DNA from 2 places in the Puia sp. genome. Region 1 is predicted to be linked to the other one. Evidence: riboswitches for the same ligand, from Rfam matches in the RefSeq annotation. Region 1 holds a riboswitch; the other holds the start of a gene.
The links. A riboswitch is a leader RNA that binds a small molecule or an ion and turns the genes downstream of it on or off. The one in region 1 is predicted to bind cobalamin.
Positions count from the first base shown of each region.

Region 1 (19,004 bases):
TCGCGACGGAGACCGTTCCATTCAACTCGCCAGCAGCGGAATGGTTGCCTTCTGGACCCGGCGGGCACTGCAGCGCGAAGGGTTTACCGTACAGGAAGCCGGGATGGCCACGGATATGTCGGGAGATCGGAGTAACGCCATGACCGGGACAGCGAGTGCTCCGGATGTCCCCGCGGCCGCGGCGAGTGCGCGCATTACCATCCTCGAACAGCAGGGCAGGCCTGTCTGGATTCTCCAAACCGCCGCCGGGAGCCGGCAATCCGACTCCGTCGCGGGATTGTTAGAAGCCCTGAAGGATTTCCACTTCCCGTAATTTTTGGACATGAGTGTGGTAATAATTCAACATATACCACGCAGCAATCTCATCACTCGTGGTAAACCAGACATCTTTTTGCCGGGCGATATGGGCCATCGCCTGTTCGAAATATTTGAACCGGTGGGGCTGACCCACGATGAAGGGATGGATGCCGATGGCCATGACCCGGGCGATACCACTCGAATCCCGGTGAAGGACATCGAACTGATCCATGATCATCTGGCCAAACTCTGGGCCCGAGAGCCCCCGTTGCAGAAACAACGGTAAATCATTTATTTCCAGCGAATAGGGGACCGAGATGATCTCCCCGTGAAAAGTTTTTAGCGGGTAAGGCTGGTCATCATTGATCCAATCCAGCACATAGGTCACGCCTTCGTCGGCCAGCAGATCCACCGTGTCATAGGTCTCGCTCAATCCCATCGGTCCGAGCCAGCCTTTGCAGGCCTTGCCGGTCGCCAGCTGGATCGTCGAGAGAACATCATGGAGATAGTTGCGCTCCTCATCCAGCTTCAACTGGGGCGGTTTGTTCCCGGCAAACATGGAATTATTCCTGCCATGTGCTACCCAAGACCAATTGCGGCGGTTGCCCTCTTCGATGATCCGCGGGTAATACTTACAGACATCCGAGTTGAGCAGCACACTGGGCCGGATACCAAAGCGGTCGAACAACTCCATGATCCGCCATACCCCCACCCGGTTGCCATAGTCCCGCCAGCCTTCATTGAGGGGATCGGGATCCCGTCCCGGCGACTTCTCAAGGATACCGACCGAGGGTTTTCCGGATTCATAGTGCTCGATATTCAGCCCAATATAAACCGCCAGTCGCTTGCCACCCGGCCACTCGATATCGGGCCGGTCGATGATCGGCCAATATTCATAAAAGTGGTCTATTCTCATAAGCGAGTTAAGCAGCAATTTTTGTACCGTGTCGCACCGGCATCCGAAAAAGGCGTACTTTCGCCGCCGATCTTGGTTGACGCTCCTGCGTCATTAAAAGGGAAGACCGGTGCAAATCCGGCGCTATCCCCGTAGCTGTAAATGTCTTTCCGCTCCCGGCGTCGGCCGGCGCGGAAAATCACCCGGCAACACTTCATACCACTGTCCGTGGGCCCACGGATGGGAAGGTAAGCCGGTGAGGACATAAGCCAGAAGACCTGCCAGTGATCGATTAAACAACATTCATGGCTTTCGGGTGAAAAGCGGGATTGATGGCGCTATGTGACGGCCCTGTCTATTTCTATTCCCTTCGCATCATCCCCCTTCGGCCGGACAAAAAAACTGCAATGAGCAAGAAACATTTTTTCTTTTTGACACTGCTGGCAGGCAGCCAGACAGTATTTGCCCAGAATTTTTCGGACACCACCGGCAAACAGCTGGACCAGGTGGTCATAACAGCCACCAAATACCCGGTGAAGCAAGCGCTTACCGGGAAGGTACTCGACATCATCACCCGCGAACAGCTGGAAAAAAGCGGCGGTAAACAACTGACGGAAGTGCTCAATACCCAGGCCGGCGTAGTGGTTGCGGGCGCCCAGAACAACCTGGGTTCGGTCCAAAGCGTCTACATTCAGGGCGCCGGGGCCGGCAAGACCCTGATCCTGATCGATGGCATCCCGGCCTATGACCCGTCGGGGACCAGCACCAACTTCGATCTCAACCTGATCAATACCGATGAGGTGGAACGCATCGAGATCCTGAAAGGCAGCCAGTCCACTCTTTATGGCAGCGATGCAGTGGCAGGTGTCATCAACATCATCACAAAGAAAGGCGATGGCAAGCCCTTCAACGCCTCGGCCAATCTTTCCGCGGGCAGCTTCGGCACGTTTAGGGGGTCGGCCGGCATCGACGGAAGGGTCGGCGGCACGGCCTATAATGTTCAGTATACCCACCTGCGCAGCGATGGGGTCTCCACTGCCTATGACACGACCGGCAAAGGCAACTTCGATCATGACGGGTTCAACGAGAACCTCGTGATGGCCAATATCAGTCAGCGGGTAACCGACCGGTTCGGGCTCCGCGCCAACTTCCAGTATAGCCGTTATTCCACCGATCTCGACGGAGGCTCCTATACCGACGACCGGAAGTACACTTCCTGGAACAAGAACACCCAGGCGGGTATCGGTGGCGACTATGCGCTGGGAGCAGCCATGCTGCATTTCAACTATAACTACAACACCGTCAGCCGCCATTACCTGGATGACTCTTCGATGGCGATCCTGCAGGGCGGGTCTTACAGCACCTCGGATTTCACGGGTCGTTCACACTATGCCGATCTGTACAGCAACATCACCGTCTCCAAACATGTCGATATCCTGGCAGGCGTCGACTACCGCAACCAGCGGATCAACGAGACCGACTTTGGGGTCAGCGAGGATTTTTATAATCCGGGACAGGTCTTCAGTTATAAGGATTCACTCAGCAGTGACAGCTCGCGGGTCCGCCAGTTTGCCGCCTATGCTTCGGTGCTGTTGAAGAATCTTGGCGGGTTCAACCTCGATCTCGGCGGCCGGTACAACAGCTTTAACCGGTACGGGAAGGTCTTCACCTATTCGGTGAACCCTTCTTTTGTCCTCAACGATCGCCTGAAGCTTTTTGCCGATCTGTCCTCGGGCTTTTCAGCGCCGACCCTCTACCAGCTGTACTCGCCTTACCGGAACCCCGATGGCCTCAAGCCGGAGCGGACGATCAGCGGAGAAGGCGGTATCCAGTACAACCAATCGGGCCTGAACCTGCGGGCGCTTTATTTCCGCCGGCATTCCAGGGATGAGATCATCTTTTCGGGTAGCGGATATGAGAATCTCGACAAAGAGGATGCCCATGGCTTCGAAGTGGAGGCTGCTTATAAATACGGGATCTGGTCTTTTACAGGTAACTACACCTACACCGCCGGCACGGTGACGACAACCGGCAACGGCGCCAAGGACACAACCTTTAACAATTTGTACCAGCGGCCAAAGAATCTCGTAAATGCCTCCGTCGGAGTGCAGGCGACGAAGGGGCTCTTCCTCAGCCTGGCCCTGCGGACCGTGGGTCAGCGGATCGACGATATCTATGGCGGGGCACGCGGGATGGCCGACGGCTTTGCCTATTACACCCTGAATGGATATGCCGAATACCGGTTCGGGAAGATGTTGAAGCTGTTCGCGGACTTCAAGAACATCACCGATCAGCGTTATTTCGATATCCCCGGCTATACCAGCTTTGGATTCAATTTCATGGCGGGAATCAGCGTACATTTATAACATGTTAATCTTTATCACCGGCGGGGCGCGTAGCGGCAAGAGCCGCTACGCGCAGCAGCTGGCGCTCGACCGGAGCGCCAGTCCTGTTTATGTCGCCACTGCGCGCATCTGGGACGCCGAGTTCAAACAGCGGGTCGATCGCCATCAACAGGACCGGGACCACCGCTGGACCCTGCTGGAGGAAGAGAAATGGCTCTCCCGTCTTCCGCTCGCGGGGAAAGTGGTCGTCATCGATTGTGTCACGCTTTGGATCACCAACTTCTTCTCCGATCTGAAATATGATATCGACGCCTGCCTCGCCGCCTGCGAGCAGGAAGTGAAGGGATTGCTGCAACAGGAAGGTCAGTTTATTTTCATCAGCAACGAGATCGGCATGGGTCTCCACGCGGATACCGAAAGCGGAAGAAAATTCACCGATTTGCAGGGTTGGATCAATCAATCGCTTGCCGCAAAGGCCGATGAGGTTATCTTTATGGTCAGCGGGCTACCGCTCAAAGTAAAATAAACAACTATGCAAACGGGAACACAGCCCGCCCTTCGCGGGCAGCTGCAGCAGCTGATCGACAACAAAACAAAACCCCTGGGTGCCCTGGGCCGGCTGGAAGAGATCGCACTGCAGATCGGACTCATTCAGGGTACGACCCATCCCCAGCTGAACAGACCCTATATCGTCGTCTTTGCCGGAGACCATGGCATTGCCGCCACCGGGCTGGTGAATCCCTACCCCCAGGCCGTCACCGCCCAGATGGTGCTCAACTTCATCACCGGGGGAGCGGCCATCAACGTCTTCTGCCGGCAACATCATCTCGGGCTCACCGTCGTGGATGCCGGGGTGAAATTCGATTTCGAAGCCGGGCTCTTCCCGGGCAAGCTGATCACGCAAAAGATCGGGTATGGTACCCGCAATTATCTCGAAACCGAAGCCATGACCGCCGATGAGACCGCAAAGGCCGTGGAACTCGGCAAGCAGGTGATCACCGAACTCTATGCCGGCGGCACTAACTGCATCGGCTTTGGCGAAATGGGTATCGGCAACACCTCGTCGGCAGCCCTGATCATGAGTTACTGCACCGGCATCGCCGTCGAAGACTGCGTCGGACGTGGTACCGGCGTCAATGACGAACAGCTCCTGCTGAAAAAGCAAACCCTGCGAAAAGCATACGAACGGCATCTCGCCGTTATCACGGCTCAGCTCGATGCGATGACCATTCTGCGCTGTGTCGGCGGATTCGAGATCGCCATGATGGTCGGCGCCTATCAAAAGGCCACAGAGCTGAAGATGGTCGTGCTCGTCGACGGCTTCATCACGACCGCAGCGCTGATGCTGGCAAAACTGCTGAATCCCGCCGTACAGGACAATTGCTTCTTTTCACATACCAGCGGCGAAAGCGGTCACGTAGCCATGCTTGACCACCTTGGCGCCAGGCCCCTGCTGGATCTTCGGATGCGGCTCGGCGAGGGAACGGGTGCCGCAATGGCCTATCCATTGTTGCAGTCTGCCATCCATTTTCTCCGCGAGATGGCTTCTTTCGAATCGGCGGGCGTAAGCAAAGCAGCATCGGATGAATAAGGAATGGAAGGTTTTCCTGACAGCCGTCCAGTTCCTGACGCGGATAAGGGTACCCGCGAGCATTCATCATCAGCCGGGGTTGATGCAACAGGCGCCCCGGTATTTTCCGCTGGTCGGCTGGATCGTAGGGGCACTCAGCGCACTGTTCTTCCTGGTGTTTGGCCGTTATATCTCGACCGATGTGGGCATCATCGCTTCAATGTGTACCAGTTTGCTGGTCACCGGCGCCTTTCATGAGGATGGCTTTGCCGATGTCTGTGACGGCTTTGGTGGCGGATGGACAAAGGAGAAGATCCTGCTGATCATGAAGGACAGCCGGGTCGGCGCCTTTGGGGCGATCGGGCTTATCTTTATACTCGGGACGAAATTTGCGCTGCTACGGGAACTGCCCGGTTTCATCGCCCTGCCCGGCGAGCCCACGCATCTGATCTTCTACCACTATCGTTATTTTATCCTCGCGCTCATCGCCGCGCATAGTGTCAGCCGCCTGATGGCCGTTTTGGTCTTACAGACCGGCAGTTATGCAGGTAATCCCGATCAGAGCAAATCGGTCTCCATGACTGGCGGTCGCCTCTCCATTCCCGCGTTGATCCTTGCCACGGCGTTTGCGCTGGCGCCCTTCGCCTTCCTGCCCTGGCCTTTTCTCCTTACCGTGTTGCCGGCCCTCTATGCCACGTACGAACTCTACCGCTATTTTAAAAAGTGGATCGGCGGCTATACCGGGGATTGCCTGGGCGCGATCCAACAAGTGACGGAGATCGTTATCTACCTCGGTTTTATAATTGTTTGGCGGTACCTTTGAAAGGCCGGCCGCCACCAGTCTCGCCACCCCATACTATCGCTATGACAGACATCTATTTGATCCGCCATACTACCCCGGACGTCGCCAAAGGCATCTGCTACGGGCAGACCGATCTCGATGTAACTGCCACTTTCGAAGAAGAGGTGGCGGTCATCCGCGATTGCCTGCCTCCGGCGTTCGCCACGGTATACAGCAGTCCGCTGCGGCGTTGTTCGATGCTGGCGACCCGCCTTTTTCCCGATGTGCCGGTGCTTCTGCGGGAGCAACTCATGGAGATCCATTGCGGGGAGTGGGAGATGAAGACCTGGGACGAACTGCCAAAGGAAGAGATCAACCCCTGGATGGCGGATTTTGTCAATATCCGCATCCCGGGCGGGGAGAGCTATATCGATCTGCAAAGCCGGGTGGGCCGGTGTTGGGCGGAGGTCATCGCCGCCGCCGCAGTCGGGAACTCGCCCATCGCGATCGTCGCGCATGGCGGCGTCATCCGCAGCATCCTGGCAGGGCTCACCGGCACCCCGCTGATAGATAGCTTTAAGGCGTTCTCCCTGCACTATGGCTGTGTCATCCGGATCCAACCCGCCGCCGGCGGTTGGGCGCATACCGTTCTTTCCAATCCGGCGCCCCCGGAGAAAGAGCAGCACAAACCCAGCAGCTTTTACACAAAATCGCATTTATGAAGACCTTCGACTTCAACCAGCTGCTCACGGTGACCTTTACCCTGTTTGCCGTCATCGATATCATCGGCAGCATCCCGCTGCTGCATGCGTTGAAGCAAAAGATCGGCGGCCTGCACGAAGGGAAGGCCACCCTTATCTCGGGCGCCCTCATGGTCCTCTTCCTCTTTGGCGGCGAGCAATTCCTGCATATCCTCGGCGTCGACCAGCGATCCTTTGCCGTCGGCGGATCGATCGTCATCTTTATCCTCGGACTGGAGATGGTGCTCGGAGTGGAGTTCTTTAAAAGCGAGCCGGGTTCCAAGGCCAGCGTGGTCGTCCCCATCGCCTTTCCGCTGATCGCCGGCTCGGGCACCCTGACAACCATCATGTCCCTGAAGGCAAACTACGAGACCACCACCGTACTGCTGGGGATCCTCGTCAACCTGCTCTTCATCTTTATCGTCCTCAAATCCATGGATTTTATCGAACGCATCCTGGGGCCGGCCGGGATGATCGCGATCCGCAAGTTCTTCGGGGTCATCCTGCTGGCCATCGCCGTAAAGATATTTAGCACCAACCTGCGGGGATTGTTGAAATAGTTCTGTAATTTTGCCCTCCCCAAAAGTGCCTGCTCCTCCTCCGCCGCGAAGAGCTTTTCTTTTGGTAAGGTCCTGTAGTACAACGGATAGTATAAGGGTCTCCGAAGCCCTGGATTCCAGTTCGATTCTGGACGGGACCACCCGAATCCCCTCACAACAAATTGATTGTGAGGGGATTTTTATGTAATGTTATACGCCATCGCCAGATTGATCAGTTCCGCGACATTCAGCGTCTCCGTCTTCTTAAAGATCCGGCTCTTAAACTCCGTGACCGTACTCGGCGACAGATTCAGCGACGACCCGATCTCATTGGTTCCCTTTCCCTGTAAGAGATAAGGCAACACCTCCAGTTCGCGCGGCGAGAGTTTCGAAAAAGGATTGGGCGTCGACTCCCGCGAGGGCATTGGTTCATTATTGAAGAACCGCCGCAGGCCCGCGATGGTTTCTTCCTCATCCGCCTCCTTGGACAAATAATGCTGGATCTGGTATTTCTTGAGGGCCTTTTCAAAGGCTGCGGCCGGCTTAGCGGAAAAGATCATGATATTCAGGGCAGGATACAGCCCCCGGATAACATGCAGGATCTCAAGCGACGAGCCGTCGGAAAGACTGATATCGAGAATAAGATGACTGTATTCCCTCGTCTTCAACTCCTCCAGAACTTTATTACAGCTTCTTGCACTATTGATCTCCTTATAGCCGAACCGGGTTTCTATCTGTCCTCTGAGTCCGGTCAGAAGCATACTGTGATCATCCGCCAACAAGATCCGGTATTGCATGTACTTTCAGGGGTTTAATTGTATAATTCTATTCTCGCCGGGGCGTCGCCGTAGATATGCGGATAACGGTCGGTATCCCGCGTGGACCACTCGATATTGGCGATCATCTGGATCTCGAGTTCCCGGATATACCTTGCCAGCATGGCATCGATCCCGGCATCGAAAAAGCGGACTTTCGAGGACAGGAATATAAATTCCCGGACAAGATCGTCATGGTACGCCGCCGTTTTCTGGATCGCACCTTCCCAGGAAAGCCCATACTTTCTCTTCATGACACCTACCAGATTGTATTCTCCCGCGTTTTGCGATTCTTCGGATTCCTTGCTCAGCGAAAAGAGATCGTTTGCAAAACATACGCAATTCCTGCTGAGTTCTGTCAGCCGGCTGACGATTGCATCCTCATACACCTCTTCCGGCAGATAGACCTTGCCCGTTACCTCGAGGCTGTCGGTGGAAAGATGGGATGCCCCGAGATATTGCCGGATCCGCAGGTACTCGTCAAAACCCGGATAGATCCCAAGATGAATATTCCTGAACTGCCAGTACAACCCGCCAAACATCTTTTTTATACAGTCGATAAATTTACTTTGCCAGGCGGCCGTCGACCGGAGACAAAGCCGTCCCCAGATATCGGCAAAGGCCGTGAATACCGGTCCTTCCACCTCGCTGCAGGATCGGCGCCGTAACAGGATATCCATGATCCCACCTTGGAATTGTTCAAAAGAATCTTTATCCTTGATGATGTCGTTTGCATCGAAGAGATCGTCAACGATAAAGAGCAGACTGTTCAGATCGCACCAGGTACAGATATCGATGAAGTCACCGTGCGGAAACGTCCTTGCAATGAATAACGGAAATTTGTTTCGTTTGTACCGCAGATAGGTCTCGTGATCTCCCACCAGTTTAAGATCGAGCAGCCACTGCAAACTATGTTCTTCAAGGTCATTTACCAGCGGATGTATTGCACCCACGAAGGGACAATACAGAATGGGAATTCTATGGAGTTGCATATAGGAAAGGTTTAATCGACACTAATCTAAGGATTTGTTCGCAGAGAAAGGATAGCTGTTTACTCTTAGTTGTGATGCGGGGAAACCGTTGAGAGGCCATACCTCACCGGCTGCAGCGGGATCGACACCGAAAACGTGGTCCCCTCCATGTCGCTGATCACATCGATCTTCCCGTTGAGAACAGTGATCATCTCCTTTACTATGAACAATCCGATCCCAAGTCCATCGGGGTTTTTACTGACGAAGGGCGCGAAGATATCGACATCGTCATTGCCGATTCCTTCGCCTTTATCATGTACGCTAAACACCAACGCATTGTCCTTCACCTTGCATTTTACCTGCACGATCGAATAATCGGGGGCATATTTGATGGCATTGTGCAGCAGGTTGGTCAGGATATGCCGGATCTTCATATCATCGGTCCGGATATGCTCGGGGATATCCTTACTGATAACGGTCTTTATCTCTATCTTACTCTCCATCGCGACGTATTTGTAGATCTCGACCGTGTTCTGGAACAGCAGTCGCGGGTTGAAGAGGTTCTCCCGCGTCGTCGTCGGAATACCGGCCTCATATTTCTCGAACTCGAGGATATTGTCGACGATGCTTTGGGAGATCTTGCAGGCGGCTTTCAGGTCGTTGATCCTCTTCATAAGCTGCTCGGGCGATCTTGCCGTCTGGACATCGTTGACAAGAACGCTGATCACCGAGAAAATGCTGTGAAAAGAGACCTTCATTTCATGACTCGCGTTGGTGATGAACCGGTCCTTGTTCCTATTCTCCTGTGTCTCTTTTTCCAGGTTCTCTTTCACCTGTTCGGTCTGTTTCTCCAACTGCATCAACAGGATCCGGTTGTTCTTCCAGAACAGACTAAAGGTGAAGATGACCAGGATGATCATGGCGGCATAGGCAGCCCATCTCAGCATGATCTGGCTATCATAGCTCGTCGCTATCGGCTGGATGAAGCCATACTTGTAGTTCTGTTCGATAAGGACCAGGATGATGATGGAGCTGCTGGCGCAGATGATCCTGTAAACCAGGCTCGAGAACATAAAGAGCGAGACGCCGATGAGATAGGTGATCATCAGGGGCGAGTTGACGGCATTGCCCAGCACACAGCCGAAATAGAAGGTTGCCCCGCTCATGATCAGGTAGATCGATAATCCGGCTTCGTTGTACCTCCGGTAGCGGTTGAGTACCAGCGGCATCGCCAGCAGCACGGTTTCTATGGAGACGGCGGCCAGTACATTCCCCTTTCCGGTGATCAGCCATACGAAGGTGCCGATCGTGACATTGAGAATGCCTATCGATAAGGACATCAGGTTTACGCCGATCGTGACTCTTCTTTGAGGGTCATGTGCAAGCAGCTGGCGGGTGCCGCCAAACACCATCGAGTTCCACCAGCGTTTTATCCGTCTCATAGAGAACATTTGCTATGAGCTTAATACGTTGAAGTTACACTTTCTAACCAAAAACGGTGTAAAAACGTAGGGTTTCCCCTACACCAGAATATTGGCGAGACCTTAATTTGCTTATTAATAGGATAAGGTTTAATGGTTAATGGTATTTGATTAGTGCAAACGAAAGGGGCCATCTATGATTAAAAATAGACGGCCCCTTTCTCAATTATGTCCGGCTAAGCTTCGCTTGCCGGGGAGAACCCACCAATGGTGAATTCTCTTTTTAATATCATACTTGATGTCAATTAGTTAATACTTCCTTCAATTTATTTTCCAGATCCTCGCCCCGAAGTCCCTCGGCAACGACCTTCCCCTGCGGATCAATAAGCACATTATAAGGAATACCGCCAAAGCCAAAGGTTTGAACAGCCTTGCTGTTCCAGTATTGCAGATCGCTGACATGAGTCCATGCCAGCCGGTCCGACTGGATCGCCGCCAGCCAGCTGTCCTTGTCTTTATCCAGGGAGACGCCGAGGATGGCGAAATTCTTGCCTTTGAATTCATTATAGACCCTTACCACGTTGGGGTTCTCCTGCCGGCAGGGACCACACCAGCTTGCCCAAAAATCGACGAGCAGATATTTGCCTTTGTAGGAAGCAAGAGAAACGGTCTTTCCGTTGACATCGGGAAGGGAAAGATCGGGCGCCTGCTTGCCGACCCAGCTGTTCTCCTGGCTCTTGCGTTCCTGTTCGGCCATCGTCGCAAGTTGCTGATCATAGCTTTGTTTCAGCCCGGTCAGAACGGTGTTGTCGGGATACTTATGCAGCAGATCGGTCAGCGTTGCTTCGAACTCGGATTTTGTAAAAGTGCGGGAAGCCCAGCCAAGCGCGATCCCGCAGATCGTCGCGTTGTTGCTGGTGTTGAAGAACTGCTTCAGATAAGTATTGAGATCCTGCGTGGCATTGTTCTTTTTATTGGTGAAGGCGATCAGCAGGCTATCGGGAGCATTGGCGCCTTTAAGACTGTCGAGTTCGGCCATTTTTTCTTCCACCGCATAGTTCTTCTTCCCGAAGATGGTGATCAGTTCTTTCAGCTGATTACTCCCTTCCGATCCGCTTACCTCATAAAAATCATCCTTCTTGCCGAGATCGACGTTGACCCGCACATCGGCCGCATCGTTGATCAGCGGAACCGTGATCGCATTGTTGCCGAACACCAGCTCGAACAGCTGCTGGCCGCTTGCGATGCCGGCGACATTAAAGCTGCCGTTGCCGGCGGGTAGCTTTGCCGAGTCGAGAATGATCGGCGGCTGGTCCTTTCCATAGACCACCTCTATCAGATAAACCTTTGAGATCGGCCCTTCGACAGCGGAGAGCTTATCCCCGTTCTTAAAGCTGCCGGATACGGAGAAGGTTCCTTTTTTCTTCGCCTGACAACCCCAGGTCAGGACCAGGCAGGCCACGAGAACGGACGCTGCAATTCTTTTTGTCATATCCTTAATTTTCCAGTTTTTCGAGTAATAATTGATTGGTGAGCTTGGGATCCGCCTTGCCTTTGGACAATTTTTTCACTTCTCCCACGAACAGACCGATAAGCCCCTTCTTTCCCTTTTTATATTCTTTCACCTTATCGGGCATTCCGGCAAGCGCCTGTTCGATCCAGCCCGTGATCTCCGAGGTGTCGGAGCTTTGGATCAGATTCAGCGCGGTGGCGACCTCCAGTGGGTCCCGCTGTGGTTCGTTCATCAGCACCGGGAAGACCCGTTCCGCGGCGATGGAGAAGCTGAGCTTCCCCTCTTCGACCAGCCGGATCAGCCCGGCCAGCGCTTCCGGCCGCAAGGGCAAATCCTTCCATTCGAGACCCTTTTCGTTGAGGTTGGACCTCACGGGGCCCAGCAGCCAGTTGGCAGCAGCTTTATAGCTGGCAGTATGGCCGATCAGTTGTTCGAACCAGGCAGCGCTATCGCGGTCATCACAAAGATTGCGCGCATCATATTCCGTCAGCTGCAGCTCCTGGATATATCTCTGGATCAGCTGTTCCGGCAGTGCGGGGAGCGACGCCTTTATCGATTCCAGGAAAGCATCCGTCACCTGGAAGGGCGGAAGATCGGGATCGGTAAAATACCGGTAATCGTTGGCCTCTTCTTTCGTCCGCAGCGCGAACGTAGTTCCTTCCGCGGCGTCGAAGCTCCGGGTTTGTTGAATGATCGGCTCGCCGGCGGCCAGCAGTTCGATCAATCGGCGCGCTTCAATTTCGATGGCCCTTCTCACGTTGCGGATCGAGTTCAGATTCTTCACTTCGACCTTGGTACCGAGTTGGGTCTCGCCTTTTAGCCGGACCGAGACATTCGCATCACAACGCATGCTGCCTTCTTCCATATTGCCGTCGCAGATCTCCAGGTAGCGAAGCATCTTGCGCAATTCGGTGAGATAAGCATAGGCCTCATCGCCACTGCGCAGATCGGGTTCGGTCACGATCTCTATAAGCGGCACGCCGGCCCGGTTGAAATCCAGCGCCGTAGCACCCGGGATCGCATCGTGTAGGCTCTTGCCGGCATCTTCTTCCAGGTGGATGCGGTTGAGTTGGATATCGCGTTCGGCCGCGTTGGTCCTGATGCGGACCCAGCCGCCCTTACATACGGGCGTAGTATGCTGGGAGGTCTGATAGCCCTTGGGCAGGTCGGGATAGAAGTAGTTCTTCCGGGCAAAGAAATTGTTGCGTTCGATCTCGCAATGACAGGCCAGCCCAATGCGGATCGCATACTCCACCGCTTTCCGGTTCAGCTTGGGCAGAGAGCCCGGCAGACCCAGCGTGATCGGGCTGACATGCGTGTTGGGTTCGCCGCCAAAAGCCGCCGGATCCCCGCAAAATAATTTTGTTTGGGTAAGCAGCTGTGCGTGCACCTCCAGCCCGATTACAATCTCGTATGCATCGTAATTGATTGCCATGTGAATATGCCTGCCGGCAGTTGGCAAATCTACGAAAAAAAGGCGGCGCCCCTTGGTCAAAAGTAGGCACCGCCTTTTTTCATGATGTCCGGTAAAGAGGCTTCTTTGCCGGGGGACGCCCCCTCTCCGGGGACGCTTATTATTTGCGGTCACGGCTCATTACAGATCGGCCGTCTTTAGCTTCCGCGGGACTTTTACCTCTACCTCCATCGCCTTGCCCCCACGGGTCAGGTTGACCTTGATACTGGTTTTTGTTCTATCCTCGCGGGTCGTCCGGGCCAGTTCGGCGAGCCGCGTGGCGCTGTTAACTTCCTGGCCGTCAAAACGGGTGATGATATCACCTTCCATGATACCGGCCTTCGACGCAGCGGTTTCGTCATCGACATCCAACACCTTTACCCCCTTGCCGTCCTCGGTATCCTGCGCGTGGATACCCAGACGAAGGGAATTGTCGCCAAAGAGATTATACTTATATTCTCTCGGGACCATCATTCGCTTGATCTCGGGAGCCATTTTATACTGCATGCCGTCGCCAAAGCCATAGGAATAATTATTGCTCCTGGATCTGCCCAGCTCGGCCGTCACCTTTTGTTCTTTGCCGTCGCGCTTAAAGGTGATCGCCACCTTGTCACCGGGTTTGTAGCCGTGGATGACTTTCGAAAGATCTTCCGGGCCACCGATGGTTTTATCATCGACCTTCGTGATCAGGTCGCCCTCTTTCAAACCCGCTTTTTCGGCGCCGCTTCCCTCGGATACGTCCCCCACCCTGGCACCGTCGGGACCGTTCTCCTGTTTTAAAGAGGTCACACCCAGAAAAGCTCCCGAAGTGGATTTGCGGGCCCGGGGCGCTACGTCATAACTCAAGCCGCCACCGTTAAAGTTGCGGAAGGGCGTGAGGGTCATCGCTTCCCCATCCCGGTCGGAAAAAGCATAGGCGCCGCCGCCAAGGGTCTTGAATTTCCGCTTGGTGATGGTCAGGTCCTCGTCTTTGTATTCCGAGGCCGGCTTCCCATTGATAAATACTTCCCCGTTCTTTATTTCCACCGTCACCTTGGCGTCTTTGTCGCCCTTATGCCGGATAGTGATCTCGTCAAAGGAGCGCGTACGGTTGGGGGTGGTATCATTGTCGTCCGACTCAGCATAGCCTTGGGTCTGGGCAACGCCCGGAGTGTGCAGGAACAGGACCAGAGCAGCAAGTCCCGCCATTTTTAGGAGTGGATTGTTCATCACGTCAGTTTTTGAATTATTGAATGGATTGATCTACGTTGATTTTCGTAGATCAAATATAGGGGGATTTTCGGAAATACGAAAGATTTCGGAAATGTTAAAATTAAAAGCCGCCGGCAGATCTTTTCAGCGGCTCGAGCAGCTTCTCCAAGCCATTGATCCTGATCTCATAGATCGTCGCCAGCAGCATCCCCAGTTTGCCCTTGGGCCAGCCTTCCCGGTGAAACCATTCCAGGTAGGATACGGGAAGATTACACAGCAGCGTGTCCTTGTATTTACCAAAGGGCATCTTCATGGTCACAAGGGTCATGAGCATTTCTGAATCGGGTTGGAGCGATTGCTCTTCCATGCACTGTCTCTTTTGCGGTATCTAAGCTAGTGAGGTTTTTATTTGACCGTCAGCAATCCCCGCACCGCGGCAACTACCTGCGGCAGCTGGCTCACATCCTGCCCACCCGCCGTCGCAAGCGTCTTCTGACCGCCGCCGCCGCCTTTGACGAGCGGAGCTACCCGTTCCTTGATGATCGCGGGCGCCTGCAGGTTGCGGCCGGCGACAAGTTGCTCATCGAGCAGGACAGCCACGGCCGCCTTTCCATCGATGTTCGCAGCCAGCACGGCAAGATAGGGCGGGGTGCCGGGAAGCGCGGCGAGGCCGGATTTCAGATCAAAGCAAAGCTTTTTCACCGCCTCGGCGCTGCCTACCTCGACGACTTCGCCGACAAAGGCGACACCATCGATAGTTTGGACGCGCTGCAGAAGCTGTTGCCGCAGCTCGGCCAGTTGTTTCACTTCGGCCTTTTCCAGTTTCTTTTTAAGCTCGCTGTTCTCGGCGACGAGCGTCTCCGCGGCCTTCGCCAGCTGTGTGGGGTGCTTGAGGGCTTCCCGGACAGCACGAAGCTCCGCGAACTGCTCCGTGAGGAAGGTCCCGGCGGCAGGTCCGCTCACCGCTTCGATCCGGCGGACACCGGCGGCAACAGCGCCTTCATGCCGGATCTTGAAAAAGCCCAGCTCTCCCGTGGCGCCGACATGCGTCCCGCCACAGAGTTCCACCGAGTACCGCGGATCGATCATGACCACGCGGACGACATCCCCATATTTTTCGCCGAAGAGCGCCATGGCGCCCAGTTTCAGCGCTTCGTCCTTGGGCATCTGGCGGATGATGACAGGGATGTTTTCCCGGATCTTCTCGTTGACAAGCACCTCGACGGAGGCGATCTCTTCGTCGGTCATTTTCGCGAAATGCGAGAAGTCGAAACGCAGCTGGCCGTCATTGACCAGCGATCCTTTCTGTGCGACATGAGTGCCGAGCACCTTCCGCAACGCAGCATGCAGAAGGTGGGTGGCGGAGTGATGGACCTCCGTGGCCTTGCGCTTGGGTCTGTCGACCGTGGCTATGACCGGCGCTTCGACATCCGAAGGCAGCTTATCGGTAAAATGAACGATCAGATCGTTTTCCTTTTTCGTATCCAGCACGGCAATGGCCTCGCCCTTCGAATGCAGGACACCGGTATCCCCCACCTGCCCCCCGCTCTCGGCGTAGAACGGCGTCGCTTCGAACACCAGCTGCCAGGACTCTTTGCCCTTTGCCTTTATCTTCCTGTATTTGACGATCTGCGTGTTGGTCTCGAGGGAATCATAGCCGACGAATTCCATCAGCGGGTTGTCGACAAGCACAACCCAGTCTTCGGTGTCGATAGCCGTAGCCGCACGCGACCGGGCTTTTTGCTGCTGCATCTCCGCTTCAAAGGCCTTCTTATCCACTTCGAGTCCATTCTCCCGGCCGATCAGGGCCGTCAGGTCTTCGGGGAAGCCGTAGGTGTCATAAAGCTCGAACGCCGCCGAGCCGTCGATGGTGGCCGATCCGGCTTTCTTGCGCGCCTGAACGATATCGTCTATCTTCTTCAACCCCTTTTCGAGGGTCCGCAGGAACGCCTCTTCTTCTTCCTTCACGACTTTGGCCACAAAATCGGCCTGGTGCTTCAACTCCGGAAAGACATCGGCAAACTGGTCCGCCAACAGCGGCACCAGCTGGAACAGCAGCGGCTGCTTATAGTCCAGATAAGAATAATAATAACGGACCGCGCGCCGCAGGATGCGGCGGATCACATAGCCGGCCTCCGTATTGGAAGGCAACTGACCATCGGCGATAGTAAAGCAGATGGCGCGGAGATGATCGGCGAGCACCCGGAATGCCACATCCTGCCGGCTGTCCCCGGCCGTATAACTCTTTTTGACAATAGTGGCGACCTTGCCGATGGTCCCGGTGAAGAGGTCGGTGTCGTAGTTGGACTGCTTGCCCTGTAACACCCGCACCAGCCGCTCGAGGCCCATCCCCGTGTCCACATGTTTTGCGGGCAGCGGTTGCAGACTTCCGTCCTTCAGCCGGTTGAACTGCATAAACACGTTATTCCAGATCTCGATCACCTGCGGATGGTCGTTATTCACCAAAGAAGCGCCATTCACCCGGGCACGCTCGTCGTCGGTGCGGCAATCGACATGGATCTCCGTGCACGGCCCGCAGGGTCCCGTGTCCCCCATCTCCCAGAAATTGTCTTTTTTGCTGCCCAACAGGATGCGATCGGCGGCAATCCACTTCTTCCATTCGTCGGAGGCTTCTGTGTCCGGCGCCAGGTTACTGTCCTTGTCGCCTTCAAAGACGGTGACATATAACCGGTCTTTGGGAATGCCGTACACTTCGGTCAGCAGCTCCCAGCTCCAGGCGATCGCTTCCTTTTTGAAATAGCCCTTGGAAGGATCGGCGGGATCGCCAAAGCTCCAGTTACCGAGCATTTCGAACATGGTATGATGGTAGGTGTCGACGCCCACCTCTTCAAGATCGTTATGCTTTCCGCTCACCCGAAGACATTTCTGGGTATCGGCTACCCGCGATTGAGGGGACTTCCGGTTACCGAGAAAGTAGTCTTTGAATTGATTCATGCCCGCATTAGTAAATTTTAATGTGGGGTCATTCTTCACGACAATCGGGGCAGAAGGCACGATGGTATGCCCTTTCGACACGAAAAAGTCCAGGAATTTCCTTCTTATTTCGGCACTGGTCATCATAAACGGAACAATCTTTGGTTGTTATTTGGCTCGCACCTGTTATATTTGTGCGCACGGCTTTCGAATTAAAAGCCGTGCAAAGGTACACCAAATCAGGCTGTTTTACCGTTCTACCCCCAATTGAATGGGATGTCTGGTAGCCGATGAAGAAGATCAAGTATTACTATAACACCAATACCCTCCGCTATGAAAAGCTGGAGACTCCCCTGCGGGTGACCTTGTTGCGCGTTCTGGGATTTCTTTCGGCTGCCATCGTCACCGCGCTGATACTCGTTTCCATCGCCTATAAATACTTCCCTTCAGCCAATGAAAAACGGCTGATGCAACGCAATGAAGCCCTGCAGGACAATTATTATACCCTTGACGAAAAGGTAAAGAAACTGCAGGAGCAGATGTCCGAACTCGAAAAAAGGGATAACAACGTCTATCGCGCCATCTTCGAGGCGGCACCCATCCCCGATAGCGCCCGGGCCCGGCAGAACCAGCAGGAGCAGGAGCTGAAGCTCGTCCAGGGCATGGACCAGGAGAACCTGTACCTGTCCGTTGCCGCTACGCTCAACCAGCTTACGGCCCGCATGGCCAACCAGACAAAATCCTATATACAGATCGACGGATTTATAAAGAACAAGGAACAGCTGCTGTCCTGTACCCCGGCCATCCAACCCGTCAGCAACCACGACCTCAGCCGCATCGCCTCCGGCTTTGGCTACCGCATCGACCCGGTATATAAAACCACGAAATTCCACGCAGGGCTTGACTTCGCGGCGCCCCAGGGCACTCCCATCTACGCCACCGCGAACGGAACGGTTGAAGTCGCCGGCAATACAGGCAATGGTTACGGGAACCATGTCGTTATCAACCACGGCTATGGTTACGGCACCCTTTATGGGCATATGTTCCGGGTTAAGGTGAAGGCAGGAGAGAAGGTCAAACGCGGTGAGATCATCGGCTGGGTAGGCAGTACGGGTAAGAGTACCGGCCCGCACTGTCACTATGAGGTTCACCGCAATGGCGATCCCGTCGATCCCGTTTACTATTTTTACAACGATATTACCCCCGAGCAGTATGACCGCCTGCTGAAGCTGGCCGCGTCGAGTAACCAAAGTTTTGATTAATCTGGGTATCCTGGAACCTAAAAAAAAGCCCAAAGGGCCATCGGCTCGATTTTTGAGCCCCCAAACGTGCAATGAGCAGCAACCTGACCCAAATAGCACTGGATTTCGGTCCCGAGCCGCAGTCACAGCCCGTTCCGCCCGCCACGGGCAATGGAACAGGGGATGAAGCGGCGCGTCCATACCTCGCCGCAGGCGGGGTCGGAGTGCGGGTCAAATCCTTCAAACAGCCTTCACCGCCCGCGCCCCCGGTATCACCACCCCCGGAGGCCAGCTCCGG
Region 1 covers NZ_DASYCH010000062.1:125,690-144,693, reverse strand. The annotation lists gene VGM48_RS12800 (ABC transporter ATP-binding protein) at 1-313, shown strand, start outside; gene VGM48_RS12795 (polysaccharide deacetylase family protein) at 281-1,213, opposite strand; cobalamin riboswitch at 1,270-1,492, shown strand; gene VGM48_RS12790 (TonB-dependent receptor plug domain-containing protein) at 1,600-3,558, shown strand; gene VGM48_RS12785 (bifunctional adenosylcobinamide kinase/adenosylcobinamide-phosphate guanylyltransferase) at 3,560-4,063, shown strand; gene cobT (nicotinate-nucleotide--dimethylbenzimidazole phosphoribosyltransferase) at 4,070-5,128, shown strand; gene VGM48_RS12775 (adenosylcobinamide-GDP ribazoletransferase) at 5,121-5,930, shown strand; gene cobC (alpha-ribazole phosphatase) at 5,972-6,610, shown strand; gene VGM48_RS12765 (MarC family protein) at 6,607-7,188, shown strand; tRNA gene VGM48_RS12760 (tRNA-Arg) at 7,257-7,328, shown strand; gene VGM48_RS12755 (response regulator transcription factor) at 7,368-7,964, opposite strand; gene VGM48_RS12750 (terpene synthase family protein) at 7,979-8,974, opposite strand; gene VGM48_RS12745 (HAMP domain-containing sensor histidine kinase) at 9,040-10,395, opposite strand; gene VGM48_RS12740 (TlpA disulfide reductase family protein) at 10,676-11,866, opposite strand; gene gatB (Asp-tRNA(Asn)/Glu-tRNA(Gln) amidotransferase subunit GatB) at 11,871-13,322, opposite strand; gene VGM48_RS12730 (PDZ domain-containing protein) at 13,482-14,549, opposite strand; gene VGM48_RS12725 (DUF3820 family protein) at 14,653-14,898, opposite strand; gene alaS (alanine--tRNA ligase) at 14,937-17,609, opposite strand; gene VGM48_RS12715 (peptidoglycan DD-metalloendopeptidase family protein) at 17,756-18,727, shown strand; gene VGM48_RS12710 (MerR family transcriptional regulator) at 18,799-19,004, shown strand, end outside.

Region 2 (13,155 bases), on a different contig from region 1:
TTGGCTTTCGCTGTAATATATTAAATAAATATAATCTATAATAGATTTATCATTAGCGCGGATAATACGATGCGTTCCCGCTTTTTTTGTCATCCTGTTTCATTTTCCTTACCTTGCCACCTATGCTCCGGCGGTTCTCTAAAATAATAGCCTTCCTCCTCCTGCTGGTCTTTACCCAGAAGTTGGGGGTCCGCCTGTGGATGCATGACTGGCTCCATGAGACCCAAACCAGGAGCCTCACCTCTTCAAAGTTCCCCACCGCCGAAAAGCTGCCCTTGCGATGCGATTGCATCGACGATATGCAGATGCCGTTGACGGCGACACCCGCCATCGTCCTGGAGGTGCCCCGCCAACAGAGCATAACGCTGTTGGCAGCATGGCTCCCACCCTTTTCCGCCGCGGAGAAGGTCTTCTACTCCCTGAAAGGCCCCCCGGTTCCCACTATTTGATCCTTCCATGTCGTGATCCATGCCGCGGACTACGCGCGTGATCGCACGATCCCCACCGAAGCTTTCCGGGAAACCTCCCGGCATCGCCTTCGATTATTTACTGATCAACTTCATCACTCATGAACCGGTGCTTATTCACCCTCGTCATCATTGTATTTGCATTATCGGGTCCCGCAATCGCCCGGACCACACCTCCCGGCACCCTGTCCGGCACCATCACCGATAAGGCGGATGGCAAACCCGTCGCCGGCGCCACCATCGCCATTCCCGACCTGAAGCTCGCCACCATCACCGATGCCAATGGGAAATTCACCCTTACCCTTGGCGCAAAGGGGACTTACCTGGTGCAGATAAGCTATGTCGGCTATGGGACCTTTACCCAGGAAGTGGACCTCAACCGGACAAGCGTGTTAAACGTCGGACTGCAGGTATCGACCATCGAAGCCAGCGAGATCGTTGTCACCGGTGTGAGCAAGGCCACGGAAATGAAACGGGCACCCATTCCGATCGTGGCGGTAGGCAAGGCCTATATGGACCAGCATGCCGCCTCCGGGAATGTGATCGACCAGGTGGCGAATCTTCCCGGCGTAAGCGCGGTGACGACAGGACCGAACATCTCCAAACCCTTTATCCATGGCCTCGGCTATAACCGCGTGGTCACCGCCCAGGACGGCATCCGTCAGGAAGGCCAGCAATGGGGAGATGAGCATGGAATAGAAGTGGATCAAAACTCCATCGACCGCATCGAGATCATCAAAGGTCCCGCGAGTCTGAGTTATGGATCGGACGCCATCGGCGGCGTGGTCAACCTGATCACACCACCGGCCGTCCCTGAGGGGAAGATCCTGGGATCGGTCAGCGGCATCTATGGCACCAACAACGGGTCGATAAACGGTAGCCTGCGGCTGCAGGGCAACCAAAATGGCTGGATCTGGGGTCTGCAGACATCCTCCAAGAATGCAAAGGATTATCAAAACCAGCACGATGGCCGGGTCTGGGCCACCAATTTCAACGAAAAGGATGCCCGCGCGATGGTCGGCGTCAACAAATCCTGGGGGTATTCCCACCTGAATGCGTCGCTTTTCGATGACCAGCAGGCCATCCCCGACGGGAGCCGCGATTCGCTGACCCGCCGGTTCACCAAACAGATCACCGATTCGGACACCTTCCGGCCCATCGTTTCACCATCCGAACTCAACTCCTATTCTCTCCCCGTACTCCACCAGCATGTCCAGTTATACCGCATCTACGACAACAGCAGCATCGCCCTCGGTAACGGCAACCTGCTGATCGATCTCGGCTACCAGTACAGCCACCGGCGGGAGTTCACGCACCCCCAGAACGCCGATGTGCCCGGACTGAATCTCCAACTGCAAACCTATACCTACGATGTCAAGTATAATTTCAGCCTCGGCAACGGCTACGAGACCAGCGTCGGCGTCAACGGCATGTACCAGAACAATGTACTGGGATACAGCACCGATTTCCCGATACCCGCCTATCACCAGTTCGATCTCGGCCCCTTTCTCGTGGTGAAGAAGACCTTTGGCAAGCTCGACCTGTCCGCGGGCGGGCGATTCGATACCCGGTCCTTCGACGGCAAAGCCGCCTATATCGACAACACCGTCCCATATTTTTCTACGCTCTACACCGGTGCCGACCCGGCCGGCAATCCCAATGTCAGCCGGCAGTTCAGCGCCCTCAGCAAGAATTTCTCGGGTTTTTCCGGGAGCTTCGGCGGCACCTACAATTTCTCCAATGCGTTCCTGATAAAAGCCAATATCGCCCGCGGCTTCCGGGCGCCCAGCATTGCCGAACTGTCTGCCAACGGTGCGGACCCCGGCTCGCAGATCTATCACGTCGGCAACAGCAGTTTCAAACCCGAGTTCAGCATCCAGGAAGACCTCGGCGCCTTCCTCACCCTCCCGAAAGTATCGGCAAGTGTGAGCCTGTTCGACAACCATATCCAGAACTATATCTTCCAGCAACAGATCATCGATGCCAACGGCAATCCCGAACGCGTAGACCCCGACGGCACTTCCGACCCCAATGGCCAGTATAGCAAGTTCACCTATGTGCAAAGCAAGGCGCGGATCCTCGGCGGTGAGTTATACCTGGATATCCACCCGGTATCCTGGTTACATTTTGAAAACGCCCTTACCCTTACCTACGGAACCAATCTCGAAGACAACGGCCATGCGCCCGACAGCCTGAAGTACCTGCCCTTCATCCCGCCCTTGCATACCCACTCCGAACTCCGGGCCAACTATGCCAAAGGGATCGGGCAGTTCAAAGATGCGTATGCATTTGTGGGTTTTGATCACTACAATGCCCAGAACCGGTTCTTTGCCGCTTATGGCACGGAAACCTACACCGCGGGTTATAACCTGCTGAGCGCCGGCATCGGCGTAGATCTTGTCAATAAGGCCGGGCAAAAGATCGTCCGGTTATTCATCGAGGGGACCAACCTCGCCAATACCAACTACCAGTCGAATATGAGCCGGCTGAAGTATTTCGATAACCCAAATGTTCCTGCGGGCGCGCAGCCGGGGATCTTCAATATGGGCCGGAATTTCAGTTTTAAGGTCGTCGTGCCTTTTGATCTTTCACCCCATTCCCACGCATAAAAAACGGCCCGGGGTCTCCCCGGGCCGTAAAACATATTCCTTAACGGGCTCCCGCAGGCACCGCCTCGCGCAGTTCCTTCGCCGCCTCCACCATCGCCACCAACGCCGCCTTCGTCTCCGGCCAGGCCCTGGTCTTCAGGCCGCAATCGGGATTCACCCACAGCTGATCGGCAGGCACCACCGCCCTGGCCTTCTCCATCAGCGCGACCATCTCCATCTTCGACGGCACCCGCGGCGAATGGATATCATACACCCCCGGTCCGATCTCGTTCGGGTATTTGAATTCCGCAAACGCCTCCAGCAGCTCCATCTGCGACCGCGAACATTCGATCGTGATGACATCCGCATCCATGTCCGCAATGCTGTCGATGATATCGTTGAACTCGGAATAACACATATGCGTGTGGACCTGCGTCGCATCTTCAACGCCGCTCGCGGAGATGCGAAACGCCCGTACCGCCCAATCCAGGTACTCCTTCCAGTTCTCTTTCCGTAGCGGCAATCCCTCGCGGATCGCCGGTTCGTCGATCTGGATGACCCGGATCCCCGCCTTTTCGAGGTCGACCACCTCGTCGCGGATCGCCAGCGCGATCTGCGCACAGGTCTCGCTTCGCGGCTGATCGTTGCGCACAAACGACCATTGCAGGATCGTCACCGGACCGGTCAGCATGCCCTTCACCCATTTCTTCGTGAGCGATTGCGCATACCCCGACCAGCGCACCGTCATAGGCCTGGGCCGCGATACGTCCCCGAAAATGACCGGCGGCTTGACGCAGCGGCTTCCATAGCTCTGGACCCAGCCATTGCTCGTAAAGACAAAGCCGTCCAGTTGCTCGCCAAAATATTCGACCATATCGTTGCGCTCAAACTCCCCATGCACCAGCACGTCGATGCCGATGGATTCCTGCCAGCGGATGGCCGCCTCGGTTTCCTTCTCTACAAAAGCATCGTATTCGGCCGGGCTGATCTCGCCTTTCTTCAGCCTGGCGCGGACATTCCGCACTTCGGGGGTCTGTGGGAACGATCCGATGGTCGTCGTCGGGAAAGCCGGCAGTTTCAACAACTCCCGCTGCCGCAGTTTCCGCTCCGCAAATTCATGGGTACGACGAGCATCCCCGGCCGCGATCGCCGCCACCCGCTGTTTCACCACCACCTTATGGATCAGCGCGCTGGTCCGCCGGCTATTGGTCGCCGCGACATTCTCTCTCCAGGCTTTGTCCGTTGCCGCACCCGGCTCGCCGGACGTCAGTTGTTTCAGCGTGACCACCTCCCGTATCTTTTGATTGGCAAAAGACATCCATTGTTTCATCTCTGGTGTCAGCACCTTCTCGTCCGATTCCAGGTCCAGGTCGCAGGGGCTGTGTAGCAGCGAACAGGAGGGAGCGATCAAGATCCTTTCCCTGCCGATCTTTGCAACAGCCTTGTTGATCAGGTGCACCGACTGCTGGAAATCGTTCTTCCAGATATTCCGTCCGTCGACGACGCCCAGCGAAAGCCGCGTCGCACTGTTGACAAAAGATGCATTAACAAGGATATCATCCAGCTGCGAAGGACAGCGCACCAGGTCCAGATGGAGGATCTGCACCGGCAATTCCAGCACGGTAGACAGGTTGTTACCATAACATTCGAAATAGCTGGCCAGGATGATATGCAGATCGGGGAACTTCGCCTTGATCTCCCGATAGGTCTTTACAAACACCTGCCGCTCGGCCTCCGTAAGGTCCAGCGCCAGGCAGGGTTCATCCAGCTGAACGTAATAGACTCCCGCATCGTCCAGTTTCTTCAGCACCTCCAGATAGACGGGCAGCAGCCGTTTGATCAACTCCAGCCGGTGGAATCCGGGTTCTTTCTCTTTGCCCAACAACAGATAGGAAACAGGTCCCAGCAACACGGGCTTGGCGGGGATGCCGGCTTCTTTCGCCTCCCGCACCTCATTGACGAGTTTATTGCTGAAAAGCGAAAAGGTCTGATTCGCCACGAATTCAGCGACGATATAATGATAATTCGTGTCAAACCATTTCGTCATCTCCATGGCGGTAATGTCGAACCCATCTTTCTGATAGCCCCTCGCCATGGCGAAAAGCAGGTCGACATCCTTCAACTGCTTTTCCTGCATCAGGGTATGATAGCGGGTCGGAATAGCGCCCACCATCAGGCTGGTGTCCAGCACCTGGTCATAAAACGAAAAATCTCCGACAGGGATCAGGTCGATCCCCGCGTCTTTTTGAAGCCGCCAGTTAAACAGGCGGATCTCTTTACCGGTCGTCATCAATTGCTCTGCGGAGAGCTTGCCGGCCCAATACTGTTCGGATGCTTTTTTAAGCTCCCGTCGGCTGCCAATCCTCGGGTAGCCTAGGTTGTGTGTTTGCATGCTGTTGCTTTTTAAATGAATTGATCAATTAAAAGCCCCGGCTATATCCAGCTATGGAATCGTAGAAAAAGGTGAGACAGCAGAATAGGGTCCCCCGGCCGGCATTGCACACGCCACCCAAGCGGATCCATCAACTGACCATTTGCCTCATTCCACGAAAGCATAGTCAATACGGTAAAGGCAGGTCTCCTGGCTAGTAACATTTTTGCCGTCCTTCCCATCCCCGGGGGACAGTGGACTCAGGTAGGCAAAAACCTTGTGTTACTTACAGTTGCGGGACAGCTTGTGATTTACACACAATTCCCTATTAACCCCGGTATTACCCGGGGACCTCCACCGCATGATGAAGAAATATAGAAAGAACTCCATCGCAAATATAGGAAATTCCGCCCGATCAAAAACGGGCCATTCCGGCAGATACTACCGCAGGTTGTTGAAAAACAACCAGGAGTAGCGGTACAACAACTAATAGTTGTCGCTTTTTTGCTGATTTGAGGGATAACTCGAAATATCTTTGTCGTGTCCAAACAAAGCAAAAAAAAGTAACTATGGAATCTTCGATCATCGGCAACAAAATTGCCAAAGCGCGCAAGGGGATAAATATCTCCCAGGCGCAACTGGCTCAGCGGCTATTCATTAGCCCGCAAGCAGTGGGGAAATGGGAACGCGGCGAATCCATCCCCGACCTCCCTACCCTTAACCGCCTGGCAGCGATCCTGGGCGTTGACCTTAATTATTTTTCAGAGAACTTTCCATCGGGAGAAGCCGAAAAAGCCACTGGAAGATCGACCGGGGTCGCCGCCCCATCCCGCGAGCCGGAGCAGGCCATCGCGGACCAACCCACGCCGGAGCCGTCTTTGCTCATGAACTTCAACGGGAGTAACCTGCCCAATAGCGACTTCGCAGGCATTGTCGCGCACAAAAGGAAGTTTCATGGGAGTGCATTGCGCGGTTCCGATTTCTCGGGTGCAGATCTGACCGGCAGCTCGTTTAACGCCAGTGATGTCCGGGAAGCCAATTTCGACGGGGCAAACCTGACCGATTGCACGCTGTCCGCCAGCGATCTCTCCGATACGCATTTCGACAAGTCCATTCTCGTACGCACCGAGTTCAGCAAGTCGGCGCTCACCCGGGCAAAATTCGCGGCGGCAAAGCTGACCGAAGCAAAATTGACAAAGACCGATCTCCGGAAAACGGTCTTTGAGAACTGTGTCTTCGATGGCGTGGACTTCGCCGACTCCGACATGCGCGGACTATGTCTCGATGGCCAGACCTTTATGAATGTCAGGTTTCACAACACCGCGCTCGGCGACGCAACATTCAATGGCGCGATACTCACCAATGTCTCCTTCCGCGCACCGTACGCCATTACCAATAAGTATTACCGCAGTATCAAAACCATCCGCTTCGATGGCGCCACGATGGATAAGCTGACCTACGCCTTCCTCAAGGGCATGGGAGCCGATCTGTCAAAGGTCACGGTCAAATAGAACTAGATAACGGCGCGGGGCGACCCAGTCATCGATCGAGGAAACCTTCGATCATCGGGATAACGAAATTTGCTTCTTTAGAACCGGTTCCCAGTGTCGTTATTTCGCCAATATATTCCCCGTGTACCCCCGGGATGATCGCCAGTTGCGAGTTGGTAATGAACCGGTGCATCTCGATGGCATGTTCAGAGGTGATTACGTCTCTGTCGCCAATGATGATCAACGTTGGTGCTTTGATGGATTTGATCTGTTCGTCAGGGATATCCTTAAAATTGACCATCCTTGCCGCATCCTTATCATGCATGATTTGCAGCCCTGCGGGGTTGCCGGAAACTTTCAAATAGGCTTCTTTCAGCTCCCTGGGCATGTTCGCCAGCTGCGCATGTTTCATAAAATCCCAAAAGGGTGCAGGCACTCCGTCGCGTTTACAAAGCGCAGACCCAAGGATCAGCTTATCGACCATTTCCGGGTGGTGAATAGCGATTTGAACGGTCGTTGTTCCACCGTTGCTGAAACCGAAAAGATCGGCTTTGGCAATATGAAGATTTTTCAGAAGGGTTACGACATCCTCGGCATCCTGTGTGAATGACTCCGGCGCATTTCTGTCGCTTGTGCGGCCGTGTGCCTGCAGGTCCATGGCAATGACTTTATATCTCCTGGCAAGCATGGGAATGACCCTTCCGAAGGTGGTTTCAAGGGTCGAGCCGCCGCCGTGGATCAATACAAGCGGTTCGCCTTGCCCATAGATCTCATAATACATTTTAATCCCGTTGACCTCCGAATAACCCTTTTCAACGGACCGGCTGGTGTGTTGGAACGCCGATCCGGTCAGCAATGCCAAAACAGCCAGAAAGATTGTCCTTTTCATGATTAGTTAGTTTTGATCGAGTAAGATTTGCATATTGTTCAACATTTGCAGCCAGCCTGGGTAGGCGCCCGTTCGTTTGGCCAATTCCTGCGAGACCGTTTGCCGTAATTGCATCTTTGTTTTCCCGTTTTCCTCCGCAAAGGTCACGGTAACCAGCGTTTGCCCCGGCCAATCGGGGTCCATCCCGATTTCCGCAGGGTTGATGGGGTTACCGTTCTCATCTGCATTGATCATGGTAAATACGATCTTCCGGCCAGGTACGATCTCTTTGTATTCACCGATGCACCAACAGTCGCCGAATCGGGGATTGGTGACACACGAGTGAAACCGGCCGCCTGTTTCAATGACAAGCTTTTTGAAATACACGGTACACCCATCGGGCGCAAACCATTTCACCAGTTTCCCGGGATCGGTCCATGCGCTAAAAACCTTTTCAGGACTGGCGTTAAAGATCTTTTCTATAAAAACTTCGTTATTACTGACGCGATCTTCCATTTGGGTAGTTTTTTATTTATCGAGTTCATCAAGGAATTGATCCAGCTTGTCAAATCGTTGGTTCCACAGTTTCCGGGATTCGGTTACCCAGTCGGCGACTTCATCGAGTTTGTTGAGCCGGGCTTCGCAAATTTGTTCCCGCCCTTTTTGCGTGACGGTGATCATGCCGCATTCATCAAGCACTTTGATGTGTTTGGCAATCGCCTGCCGGCTAACGCCAAATTCCTTGATGATCCCTGCCAGGTTCAGAGGGCCGCGTGACAGCTTCTGAATAATTATCCGTCTCGTGGGATCGGCAATTGCCTGAAAGACATCTCTCCGTTCTATCATAATACAACCATTTGGTTGCCAAATATAAATACAACCATCTGGTTGTGCAAATATTTTTCTGGTCAATACAATAGGAAAAGGCTCATAACATTTGATTATTAAAACGTTATGAACCGAATCAACGAAAAAATGGATAGAAATGCAGGGAAAAAAGTAGCCGCTATGCTTCGGGGAAGCTAGGCTCAGTGGTGAGAAAGAAGGATTATTAGACTATCCTTTCTGCGAAAGCTTGGTAAATTCAGCGCCGTTGAAGATCCGGGACAGGTTGATGTCGTTTGATTTCCGGAATTCGGCGATATGCTTCACAGAAACTATCCGCCAGAAGTTCTTCTTCTTCAACTCGGAATAATCCGCGGTTTTGATAAAAACCCCTTCTACGGTACCTCTTGTCTTGAAGAAGATATTAGCTTGCTGTTTGACGTCTTCTCCGCCGCCGATGAATTTTTCGATCTGTTCGATTGTCATAATTTACCTTAAAAAGCAACCAATGCAAAGGTTTATACATGGTTACAAGGCGCAATATACGAAATTTTGCGGGCAAAGCCATAACTATCTTTTTAGTTCCGCGTCTATTTCGGCCATTAGCTTCCCGACCTCCTCCGCCACCAGCAATTTCTGATCTTTCATTTCATTCAGCAGATCCCGCTGCCACATGATCTGAAATCGGATCGCCGGGTCATTCGTATAGCCCGAGATCAGCGAATTACCCCGGGGGCCGAAGGGCGTTCGGGTACCGATATAGGTGATATACTGGTTACGCCGTTCCTCGAAGATCATCCGGTCGGAGGCCACGCGATCGGGCAGTGTTACCGTAAACATCCTGGTGATATTCTGCATCAGCGGTTGGTTCTCGATCAGCCTTAAGTTGCCGGAGGATTTAAAACTTTCGAAACGGCTGTTGTCGAAAGTAAAACCCACCATATTGGTCAGGTTGCCGCTGAGACTATCCATATACGCTTTGTCGATCCGGTTCTCGCTGATCTGCTTCCAGATGGCGTCATAGTAATCCAGGGTGTGCTGGTAGTCATGCCGGTGTTCCGCCAGCTTGTCGGCCGTTACTTTCAGGTCAGCCCGGATGCCCACCAGGAAATCCCTGGCCAGCCGCTGCTCGTGCAGATGATCGTTCCAGTTGTGGAACCAAAGCGTGATGCTCACCGCGACAACGATGATAAAGATCTCGAAAAAGAATTCCCGCAGCTTCTTCTTCCACGAATGCTCTTTTTTGAGCAGTGCCCGGGCCGCATCACCCGCGTGTTTGATGATCTTTTCTTCTGCCATATCCCATAAATATAGATAATTTCATACATCAACTCCAATAGTGCCCAGCCTTACCTACATCTTTATTTCTTTTCCAGCTTTTCAATTGTCTTCCTGGCCGCCGCCAACCGTATAGCTTTATTTTTCTCCACCATTTTCTCAATAACCCATTTCTCTATTTTATGATGCAAGGGGATCAATATCGCACTTATAATTACTAATGCACATAACATCAATATGGGCGAGTCATTCGCATAATCGGAAAGATAGGGATGAAGAAGTAAGTTAATGAAGTCAAAGCTCACAAGCAATGCAAGAACACCTAAAAACCTTATCCAATTTGCATTCATAATGTTGCGGCTGAGTAGAAAGAACAGGAGAATTAAAGATATAATGCCAACGGCAATAGCGGCAAATTGAATGTCCTGTTTTCGTTTTTCGGCAGCAGCCTTAAGCTCAGCCTGCTTTTCATGTTGGCGGCTTTCTTCCTGGAAAGAAAGAAGTTGCTGTTGCTTTATTTTTTCCTGTGTTATCAATGTGTCTTTTGTAACCGCAGCCAACTCGAGATATTTAAGGGCGCTATCCCCCGCATTAATTTTTTTATAGATTGCAAACAAATCCGAACACGCGGCTGCTATTGCTGCGGGGCTGCCAGACTTGTCCGCTGCTTCCAATTCCTTCTTTCCATAATATATACAGGAATCGTATAGCTGCCGCTTTTGAAATAACGTAAAAATACCCGAATACAATTCTGTCAGCGCATTGTTGTCGGAGGTTGCAATGGCAATAGGGATACCCATTCGGTAAAAACTTAATGCTACATCATAGTTGTTCATGGCTGTATGAACACTGGCAAGGCGGGCGATAGCAATGGTTTCTCCCCGGGAATTCATTAGCATCTCATAGGCATTTTGTTCATATTTAAGTGCGGAATCAAGTTGTCCCTCATGTAAGTAACACAATCCCATGCTTAACCCAACACCTCCCAGGCCCTCCCTACTATTCAAAGACTCTTCTATTTGCTTAATTTTTTTGTAATATAGTAATGCTTCTTTGTAATCCTTTTCGTCCTCATAATTCCCCGCAATTCCGAAATAGGATAACGCTACGCCGCTTTGGTCGTTTATCGTTTCAGAAATTTGCAACGCTTGCATATGGTATTTTATGCCTGCGATATAATTTCCACTCACTCTGTTGAGGTGCCCCAACCCATTAAGACACGTAATCTCACCTCTTTTATAGTTGATAGTCCGTGATAACTCAAGACCCTGTTCCGCATAAGTGAATCCTATTTCAGGTTTTTCAAAAAGATAACTTGTCCCGATCTCTGCCAGAAGCAGTACCCGATTGGTATCCTGTTCTTCTTTTTGAAGCAACAGCTTCAGGCTATCGGCTAATTTGGATTGTGCAAAAGCGGGAATTGCATACAGGCTCAGCAGCCAAAAGAAAATAGTTCTTTTCATTTTGCAGTTATGATAATACAAGAACATGACGTGGCGTGCCACACATAAATATACGCTACTGTTCGTTTTCCTCACAATTTTTAACCCTTTGACTATCACTTTCACCACTTCCACCTATGCCAGCCGGTTTGGCGCCGCCGTAAGCGCAACCCGGGCGGCGTCACCTTCTGGACAATTGGCATCGGCGACCCGACAAACTCGCCCGGAGAAAGACAACGCAAGGGAAGAGGAAGAAAATCATGAGCCTTGCCGGAAGTTTGTTTGCAATGGCTTTAAATGGTAATTTTACGTACCACCCGATTTTGGCCATGGAAAAAGGCATAACTAATAAAAAGCAGATCCCCCGCAAGCCGAACCTGCGGCCGTTCAGGATGGTGCTGTCCGAGCGGCCGATCTATCTGATGGAGCATACCCTCGATAGAGCGTGCGGGATGTTTGGGATCAAGAAGGAAGAGACGGCTTGCTATAAACGGAAGGTGGAACGGGGAATGGGATGGTTGTGATATTTACTGAAGTAAAAAAGTGTCCGCTATGAACCAAAGAAAACTAATACTCTCGATGCAAATAACGCTCGACGGTTACGTGGCAGGCCCCAATGATGAAGCGGATTGGCTGCAGTCAAGCGACGAAGAATGGGAAGACATGTTTAACGACCTTGAGACGGCCGATACGTATTTGCTGGGAAGAAAAATGTACCCGCTATATTCCTCATACTGGCAATCAGTGCTGAAAAACCCCGCCAGTGAAGGAAACGAGCTGAAATTCGCGAAGCTGGCCGACAAAACCCAACACATCGTTTTCACAAAGGGCGATTTTAAACCCGACTGGAAAAACACCAAAGTCTCTCACGATGTAAAAGAAGAGATTGCGAACCTCAAAAAACAGCCAGGCAAGAACATCATCGCGTGGGGCGGCGCCAATTTCGCTTCCACCCTCATCAATCTCGGAGTGCTGGATGAAATAAGGCTCGAGCTGAATCCCACGATCCTGGGCAGCGGAAAGGCCTTGTTCGCAAATGTGGATCATCGCAGCCAGCTGCAATTGATCGATTCGCGAAAATTGAAACCCGGATTGATCGTCTTACGATATAAAGTTTGAATTAATATCCGAATAAAGCTCTCCGCCTGCCTTCTTTATTACCAAGGTGATGTTATTGGTGTAGTCTTGATCATGGAATTTGATCTCAACATCCTGTTCAACAACCTCCGCACCAAGGTAAGTTACGCGATCGCGGACCATTTGCAGCCGGGCTCCAGCACCAGGCCGGCAAATGGCAAAAGGTGAAAGTAGCCGAACCCTTCCGAACACCTTTATCTTTCCGATCACAACGATGCCGCCATTAAAAACAATCACGTCTGCCAAATTATAAGTATACAATGACTTAAGCGGATCGATCTGATATCGGTTTATTCTTTTCATCATGTCATATCCCTTAAACCAGATTCGGACATCCGTATATTTGGCTTTGGCGTCATCGGGAAGCAGCTCAATGATCCCTTTAGCCTTCTTTTCAACTGTAATGTATATATACAAAAAGAATAAGAACGGGGCCGGCAAAACTATTGCCAATAGAAGGATGTAAAGAAACGTTGTCATAGACAATATGAAAAGCTAAATATAAGTACTAATAATCCGAAAGATCAGCATTTACCTGCCCGGATAACTACTCCCCCCTCAACGCCATCGCAATCCTTCTTACCGCTTCCCCGATCAACTCAGGCGTAATGCGAAATTTGTCACTGGCATAGCTTCCCCCCGCCGCATGAAACTCGATCAGCGAATAAAGCGGCGCGAAAGCGATCGCC
Region 2 covers NZ_DASYCH010000138.1:248-13,402, forward strand. The annotation lists gene VGM48_RS24705 (hypothetical protein) at 1-93, opposite strand, end outside; gene VGM48_RS24710 (hypothetical protein) at 114-449, shown strand; gene VGM48_RS24715 (TonB-dependent receptor) at 569-3,076, shown strand; gene metE (5-methyltetrahydropteroyltriglutamate--homocysteine S-methyltransferase) at 3,117-5,447, opposite strand; cobalamin riboswitch at 5,610-5,797, opposite strand; gene VGM48_RS24725 (pentapeptide repeat-containing protein) at 5,996-6,937, shown strand; gene VGM48_RS24730 (alpha/beta hydrolase) at 6,966-7,805, opposite strand; gene VGM48_RS24735 (SRPBCC domain-containing protein) at 7,812-8,300, opposite strand; gene VGM48_RS24740 (metalloregulator ArsR/SmtB family transcription factor) at 8,313-8,630, opposite strand; gene VGM48_RS24745 (short-chain dehydrogenase) at 8,841-9,095, opposite strand; gene VGM48_RS24750 (hypothetical protein) at 9,180-9,908, opposite strand; gene VGM48_RS24755 (tetratricopeptide repeat protein) at 9,971-11,350, opposite strand; gene VGM48_RS24760 (hypothetical protein) at 11,659-11,853, shown strand; gene VGM48_RS24765 (dihydrofolate reductase family protein) at 11,882-12,448, shown strand; gene VGM48_RS24770 (hypothetical protein) at 12,431-12,946, opposite strand; gene VGM48_RS24775 (TetR/AcrR family transcriptional regulator) at 13,014-13,155, opposite strand, start outside.
Region 2: linked by a shared signal. The riboswitch ahead of metE (5-methyltetrahydropteroyltriglutamate--homocysteine S-methyltransferase) and the one ahead of VGM48_RS12790 (TonB-dependent receptor plug domain-containing protein) in region 1 are both predicted to bind cobalamin.